DNA from 2 places in the Sporosarcina newyorkensis genome. Region 1 is predicted to be linked to the other one. Evidence: riboswitches for the same ligand, from Rfam matches in the RefSeq annotation. Region 1 holds a riboswitch; the other holds the start of a gene.
The links. Region 1 has a riboswitch for thiamine pyrophosphate ahead of B5D59_RS08060 (thiamine phosphate synthase). Riboswitches for the same ligand answer to the same signal wherever they lie in the genome.

Region 1 (4,171 bases):
TTGGACAACTAGATTTCTTCATGTTTTTGACTTCCATCGATGCACGTTCATCTGTCCATAAATCCGTGGATTCCAAGCGTGGATCCAATTCCGCTCCTGTCACATACTTCAGCAGCTGTGCAACTTGGCGTGCAGCAGTCGTCACGACAATCGGGCTGATTACGCCGACAGTGTCACAAGTCAAGGACTGTGGGGGCAACGCTTCGAGCAGACAATGCAGGCAAGGCTGTTCCTCGGCAACTCCGATAGGAAACGTCAATCCATAGCTTCCCACACAAGCGCCCATAAAAAAAGGAATATTTAATTGCAGACAAGCGTCATTTGCGAGTAATCGCGTTTCAATATTATCTGTGCCATCGAGCACCATGTCATGGCCTTCAAATAACTCCAGCACATTTTCTGGCGTCACATCTGCTACGACTCCTCGGATTTTCACATCACTGTTGATCTTGCACAGTCGTCTTTCCGCAGCGGCGGCTTTCGGTAATTGCTCGACAACGTCTTGCTCAGCGTACAACTGCTGACGATGCAAATTGGACCATTCCAAAATATCGCGATCTACAATTGTTAATTCACCAACACCTGCTCGTACAAGCATTTCGGCTCCCGATGAACCAAGTGCCCCAGCGCCGAGGACGAACACCTTGGCCCCCCGTATCCGCAGCTGGCCGTCCGCTCCAATGGATGTAAACAGCTCTTGGCGTGAATATTTACTCATCAATTTGGCACAAGCCCCTCTAGCGGACTGCTCGCGACGCCATAGTCTCTTACCGGCATGCGCCCTGCTTGATAGCCAAGATGTCCCGCTTCAATCGCTAATTTCATCGCTTCTGCCATTTTAACAGGGTCTGCAGCTTCGGAAACCGCTGTATTCAATAGCACGCCGTCTGCTCCAAGCTCCATCGCGTATGCCGCGTCTTTCGGTGATCCAATGCCCGCATCCACAATGACCGGTACATTTGATTGCTCGATAATTAGAGAAAGATTCAACGGATTCAAAATTCCGTGACCTGAACCAATCGGTGCAGCGCCCGGCATGATGGCATGAACGCCTAATTCACAAAGTTTCCGTGCCAGCACCACATCATCCGACGTATAAGGCAGCACGATGAAACCTTCTTCAAGCAGCATTTCAGATGCACGCAACGTTTCCACTGGATCAGGCAACAAGGAATGGCTGCAGCCAATAATCTCAACCTTTACCATATCACATAATCCCGATGCTTTCGCCAGCTTCGCGATATGCACCGCTTCCTCCGCTGTGCTTGCGCCTGCTGTATTTGGCAATAATGTATAGTGCTCTAAATCCAGTTGCTCCAGGAAATTCGGCTGAGACTCTTCGAAAATGTTCATCCGTCTCACCGCAAATGTTAAGATTTCTGTCTCTGATACCGCAACTGCCTTTTTTTGAGTCTCAAATGAAGGATACTTCCCTGTGCCTAACAATAAACGTGAAGAAAACCTTTTATCTGCTATTTGTAACATCCTCATCCGCCTCCAACAAAATGTATGATTTCAATTTGATCTCTGTCCATAATTGGTGCATCGTAACTGTCCTTCTGCAGAATTTCCTTGTTCTTTTCGACGATCAAAATTCGATTGCCAAGCTTCAAATGCTCCAGTAACTGCTGAACTGTTTCCACCTCAGGTACAACCGAATACGACTTACCGTTCAAATCAATTGTTTTGCCCAATGAACACCGCTCCTTTGCTATGAATCTCTTGCACGTGCATAATCTCTAACTGCGCTCACTGCGTCTTGACTGCTGATGGGGGACAGGATTGCTGCACCTCTGACGCCGTGTCTTTTAAAAAACGGCAGATGAACTGGCCGAATTCCACCGATTGCATAGACGGGAATCGTGCATGATAATGCAATCTCAAAAAGCTCATCCGTACCCCGCGGAGCCAAGCCTTTTTTGGATGATGTCAGATAAATATGTCCATACAATAGCCAGTCTGCTCCAGCAGCTTGTGCTTCTCGTGCCTCTTCCAATGAATGGATGGAAGATCCTAATCTCAGCGACGGAAAAGTGGTACGTGCTTCCTTCACCGACATTCCATAGCCTGTCAGCTGACAGGCTATGGACAGCGAGTTTGCGAGGCTGGGCCGTGCGTGTACAATTATTTTATCCAATGGAAACCCTCTAGTAGAGAGACGTGAAATCAATTCGATCAGCTGTACATCCGTCTTCGACTTTTCACGTAAGATAAATTCATCGATATAAGGCTCCGTCTCCAGCAACTTGAGCAGCAGTTCATCAACAGAATGACAATCATCCGTGACACCGACCAATTTCATTTCCAGTTCACCTCCAAATGAAAAAACCACTTCCCGAATCGGAAAGTGGTTGGATGTGTCGGCATGTATGAGAGTACGCCAAAACGACTTGCCACTTCCCTCCGCAGGTACGAACCTGTTCAGGTGATAAGGGTTTCAGAGTCGCACTCTTTTCTCAGTCCTTGTGAAGGATTCCCCTAATGGTCAAAAGATTATGATATTCACTTACAGCATAGCACTTACCAGATTGAAAGAAAAGAGGGATGTCAAATTTTCATCTCTTGCTGAATTTCATATAGCCATTATATGAGTAATAAAGAATCTAAATCGAAAATCTCTACAATCTTAGAACCGGTCTGGCGTATCCAGCCCCGTTCTTCGAATACGCTTAATTTACGACTGATTGTTTCGGGTGTCGTGCCAAGATGGGAAGCTAGATCTTTTCGGCTCATCGGCAGTCGGATGGTCAATTGTTGCTGTTCCTCTGATAGATCCGCCAAATACAACGCAAGTCGAGTTTCAGCAGATTCCATGGCGATTCGGGCGGCTCGCAGCTCTGTATCCGCGAGTCGGGAAGAGAATTCCGTAAGCATCCTCAATGAAATTGCAGGGTGAGATTGCAAAAGTTGCTGCATCTCGTCCCGTTGGATGATACACAGTTCAACGGCTTCCAAAGTTTCCGCATATGCGTCATGAGGCTTTGCGTCGAACAAGGAAAGCTCGCCTGTGAATTCTCCTGGTTTCAGGATACGGACGAGTTGTTCCTTGCCATTCTCCGATAGACGATAGACCTTGACTCGTCCTTTATGCAATATATATAAACCTTCTGAGCGATCACCGCTATGGTAAATCATTTCACCGCGAGGGTAGTTTATGCTGCGTGCAAGCGCGACGATTTTATCCATTTGCTGCTTATCCAAGTGATTGAAAAGAGGGACGAGCGAAACGCAGGAACGGTGAAGATCGTTCGTGCTTAGGTCACAATGTGATCCTTGGTTCATCCGATATCACCTCACTTTGTTTTTGATTCGATGGCTTGTCGTTAGTATAACGTATTAATCGAATGGCGTTCAGGATCACCAGAAGTACGCTCACTTCATGGACGAGCATACCGGAAGCGAGGAATACTTTGCCGAGTAATACACCGAGCAACAGAAGGAATACGGTACCGACCGCAAAGAAGGTATTCTGCTTCATGTTCTGTACAGTTGCTTTCGCTAAAGCATAGGCATGGGAGAATTGATCGAGCCGATCTGCCATCAAGACGATGTCCGCTGTCTCCATTGAAATATCTGTTCCGCCTTCTCCCATGGCGAGCCCAATATCCGCCGTTGCTATGGCGGGTGCATCGTTGATTCCGTCGCCTGCCATAGCAACTCGGTGACCTTGTTCTTTCAAACTCTGAACTGCCGCCACTTTATCTTTAGGCAATAATTCCGCATAGATTTCGTCAAGGCCAAGGTGTTCGCCAACTAGTTGGGCTGTATGTCGATTGTCGCCTGTCAGCATGATCATTTGCTTGATGCCATTTTTCCGCAATTTGGCCAACGCTTCGGCAGCTTCCGGACGAATTTGATCGGCGACAGAGATGATTCCTGTGATTTCCCGGGAAATACTGACGAAAATTGCCGTATTTCCAGCTTTCTCACGTTGTGATGCATAGTCTTCCATTTCAGAAGGAATCGGGATCTTTTGGTCTTCCATTAGTTTGCGATTGCCAACTGCGAGATGCTTTCCTTCTACTGTAGCCATTATTCCATTTCCTTTAACCACTTCAGCGTCTTCCGGTTGATTGGACAAATGAATCGCACGTTTCTTCGCTTCTTTAACGATAGTCCGGCCTAGATGGTGTTCTGAAATCATTTCGGCTTCGGCTGTGAGACGCAGTAA
Region 2 (4,171 bases), on a different contig from region 1:
CTCAGAGTGTTCATCCTGATTATAGTATTGTTCTGGGATATAGTCATCGTAGACATCGAACAGCGCCGCTACTTGTTTGCCGCTCATCGGCTGATTGATCCATTTATCGACTAGATTTTGCATACTGTACATCGGAATCGAGAAGCCAAACACGGTGTTATCTTTATATAGTAAGGAATTAATGCCGATGACATAACCCGTATTAGCATCGAGAAGAGGGCCTCCGCTGCTGCCGTGGTCAATTTGCGCATCGATCTGATAGACTTTTTCATAGATGAAATCTTTTTGCATGTCACGGTTCAATCCAGTCAAATAGCCGATTGACGCGGTATTTTCAAAGCCGTTCGGACTGCCAATCGCGATGACTTCCGTACCGATCGGCGTTTCTTTTTGCTCGATCACGAATGGCTTCACATTTTTATTTGCTTCGGATTTAATCAAGGCTATATCATATTTATCGGAAATCCCTACAACTCTGCCTCCCATATCTTCCCCTTTGGAATTTCGGACAACCACATCTGTATAGCCTACTACCACGTGAGCATTCGTAACAATATATCCGCCCTTTTTATAAAGAAAACCTGAACCAGAGCCCGAACCGGTCAAGACTGTAAACACGCTGGGTAATGACTCTTTTATAAGTACGGTTTTGTCTTTCGACTGTTGCTTCGACTGCTTTGCAACCGCAGGAGTAGTTTGGATTTTAATGCCATTTTCACCTTCCGCTGCAGCCACCGCTTCTGTATCAGGCAATGCATTAGTCTTCTTCGGAATTTTAAAACTCCAGTCTGTCGCATAGCCAAATACTCCACCTGTCCCTGCCAAGACAATGAAGCAGGTAAGAACAATAGCAGGTACCCATTTACTGCCAGACGATTTACTCATTTCCGTGCCGCAGCCCGCACAAAACTTCCCATTGTCTGTATTTTTATGACCGCATTTTGAACAGAACATGCAATTCACTCCCCCTTCTATTAGCACCTAATATTGTTAGTTATATGCAACTATGTATACGTTAAATAATACCATAAAAATCACTATAAAAGACTCACTCTTATGTAAAATCACACAAAAAAGCTCTGTCTACTTATGACAGAGCCATATACTCTACATTCAATTGTCTCCCCGAATCAAATCAGCTTCTGTTGATTCAATAACTTCCTCTGCCGTAAAGCCGTCAAATACTTCTTTCAGCACTAAACCTTTTGGAGTCACTTCAATTAATGCTCTTTCGGTAATGATCTTATCGACAACTCCTTTTCCGGTAAGCGGCAGCGTACAGCGCTTTTTAATTTTTGGTTCACCGGTTTTCGAAACATGGTCCATTATGACGATCACTTTTTTGGCACCGTGCACTAAATCCATCGCGCCACCCATCCCTTTGATCACTTTCCCTGGAATCATCCAATTGGCCAAGTCTCCTGTTTCAGACACTTCCATTGCCCCTAAAATCGCGACATCCACATGGCCGCCGCGAATCATCGCAAATGATTCGGCACTCGAGAAGAAAGCAGAGCCGGGAACCGTTGTGACCGTTTCTTTTCCAGCATTGATCAAATCAGGGTCGACATCTTCTTCTAAAGGATACGGCCCAATGCCCAATAATCCATTTTCCGACTGTAAAATGACTGTTTTATCAGCTGAAATATAGTTCGCTACAAGCGTTGGCATACCAATTCCTAAATTGACATAGTTGCCGTCTTTAATTTCCTGCCCTGCCCTTTTCGCAATGCGCTCTCTAAAATGAATTGGTTTCATTAAGCTCCCTCCCCTTTCTGCCGAGTCGTCAGCCGCTCAATTCGTTTTTCTTGTTTTGCCTCCAATAAGCCTTGCACATAAATGCTTGGGGTATGAATGTGGGCAGGATCTAGTTCTCCAACATCTACAATCTCTTCCGCCTCAGCAATTGTAAATTTAGCTGCCGCCGCCATAAGTGGGTTAAAGTTTTGTGCCGTTTTATTGTAGATCAAGTTTCCCAATTGATCGGCTTTCGCTGCGCGAATCAATGCGAAATCTGCATTCAAAGCTTCCTCCAATAAATACTCCTTGCCATCAAAGACCCGCACTTCTTTTCCTTCTGCAATCTGTGTCCCGACTCCAGCAGGCGTATAGAAAGCCGGTATCCCCGCGCCGCCTGCACGTATCTTTTCAGCCAACGTTCCTTGCGGTGTCAGCTCGACTTCAATTTCCCCTGCCAATACCTGGCGTTCAAATTCCTTATTCTCCCCAACATACGATCCAATCATTTTCTTGATCTGCTTCTTTTGCAGCAACAAGCCAAGTCCCCAATTATCCACGCCACAATTATTTGATATGATCGTTAAATCTTTCACTTCAGTTTCCGCCAATGCCAGAATCAGCTGCTCAGGTATCCCAACCAGTCCGAATCCGCCAACCATTAACGTCGCTCCATCTTGAATAGTTGAAACCGCTTGCAAATTTGTTGAGTAGATCGTTTTCATACGTTTCTCCTCCTGTTCTTTGCCAGTGCTTCACCCTTATTTTATTTTAACAAATGATTCAGATATTTGCATGAAACTATGAAAAAGAATGGTAATTCATAGTATTAAAATGTCCCTAATGCTATACTTCACAGACACATACATAACAAAATCACTGGGGGTGCCTATTGGCTGAGAGGAGAAAACTCCGACCCTTTGAACCTGATTCGGTTGATACCGACGGAGGGAAGTGGCATTTTTTTCAGCGGCCACTAACTTTCAGTGGTCTTTTTTTGTATAAACCTATGAAAAAAGGAGCTGGATGGATTGGAATTGAAAGATCAAGTAGTATTGGTGACTGGTGCAAGCAGAGGGTTGGGCGCGGCAACTGCGAAGGCTTTTGGCGAAGCAGGTGCAAAAGTTATCGTAAATTACTTTCAAAATAGCGATAAAGCTCAGCAAGTTGTGAATGAAATCGGCAGTGACCGGGCCATAGCACTGCGGGCAGACGTGCGGAATCCAGATGACCTGCAGTTATTAGTAGAACAGGCTAACCACCATTTCGGACAGCCAATTACGACAATCGTCAACAATGCGTTAATCGACTTTTCATTCAATGGTGATGATCGGAAACAGTTGAATGCGATTGAATGGCAGGATTATCATAAACAGCTGGAAGGTTCTGTGGGGGCAACGCTAAATACGCTTCAAGCAGCTCGGGAAGGCATGACACAATTGCAGTTTGGTCGAATCATCAATATCGGAACAAACTTGGTGCAGAATCCTGTCGTACCTTATCACGATTACAATACGAGCAAGGCCGCTTTGCTCGGTATGACGCGGAGCATGGCAAAAGAATTAGGACCTGATGGTATCACCGTCAATATGGTGTCAGGTGGGCTTTTACTGAAAACAGATGCTAGCGCCGCAACGCCGGATGCTGTGTTCGATATCATTAAAGCCAACACACCGATTGGGCGAGTCGTCACTCCAGAAGAAGTAGCTGATGTGGTTGTCTTCTTCGCTTCTCCTTCCAGCCGTGCCGTCACAGGACAAAATCTCGTAGTGGATGGCGGATTGGTGATGGATTGATAGAGTCATTTCCTGACTTTTTGCATGGTTGATTTGTAGATCAAGCGTATATTAGATAGCACCTCCTTTGCGTTGAATTCATCAAATGAAACGGCACAGTTCTCTCACGTTTTTCGACATACACTAAGAGAGAAGGAGGTGCATATTTTATGTCATCAAGAAAGTTTAGACCTTGCAGCGGCTGTGACTCTTCTCATGTATCGAATCGGGAGACTAGATGTTATGACGAAAAGAAATTAATTCATATACTCGTCGATTTAATGATGGGAGATCCTATCGAAATCACCTTGAAACACTCAAAAAATATTCAGCATAATGGCTATTACTTAGAATTCAACAAAAACAATCGAGTTATCCATTTTCAACCGTTCGGAGATGCAGATGTCCAAGAATTCGCCTTGGCTGACATTTGCACGATAAGATATAGCTGATACAAGGAATTTCAGAATCCAACACGGTGTCGTTCGATGAGACTAAAACTAGCAGCCATAAGAGATTATTCCACCTTTCACTCTCCTAAATCACCATAAGAAACCCCTTTATGATCGCGTATAGACACTTTATGATCTTCAACAGCAAAATGACGCACATGGAAGAAGGGCAGTTCAGGAGATCACTCCCTGGACAGCCCTCCATTT

Region 2: it holds a riboswitch for thiamine pyrophosphate, as region 1 does, so the genes downstream of both, B5D59_RS05290 (3-oxoacyl-ACP reductase) here and B5D59_RS08060 (thiamine phosphate synthase) in region 1, are expected to answer to the same signal.

Annotation. Positions count from the first base shown of each region.
Region 1 is NZ_FUYJ01000003.1:295,175-299,345, reverse strand. Features, by position in the region: gene B5D59_RS08075 (ThiF family adenylyltransferase) at 1-721, opposite strand, end outside; gene B5D59_RS08070 (thiazole synthase) at 718-1,491, opposite strand; gene thiS (sulfur carrier protein ThiS) at 1,488-1,694, opposite strand; gene B5D59_RS08060 (thiamine phosphate synthase) at 1,712-2,302, opposite strand; TPP riboswitch at 2,382-2,490, opposite strand; gene B5D59_RS08055 (Crp/Fnr family transcriptional regulator) at 2,584-3,282, opposite strand; gene B5D59_RS08050 (heavy metal translocating P-type ATPase) at 3,260-4,171, opposite strand, start outside.
Region 2 is NZ_FUYJ01000002.1:196,001-200,171, reverse strand. Features, by position in the region: gene B5D59_RS05305 (trypsin-like peptidase domain-containing protein) at 1-954, opposite strand, end outside; gene B5D59_RS05300 (3-oxoacid CoA-transferase subunit B) at 1,114-1,758, opposite strand; gene B5D59_RS05295 (CoA transferase subunit A) at 1,758-2,462, opposite strand; TPP riboswitch at 2,609-2,707, shown strand; gene B5D59_RS05290 (3-oxoacyl-ACP reductase) at 2,769-3,533, shown strand; gene B5D59_RS05285 (hypothetical protein) at 3,683-3,964, shown strand.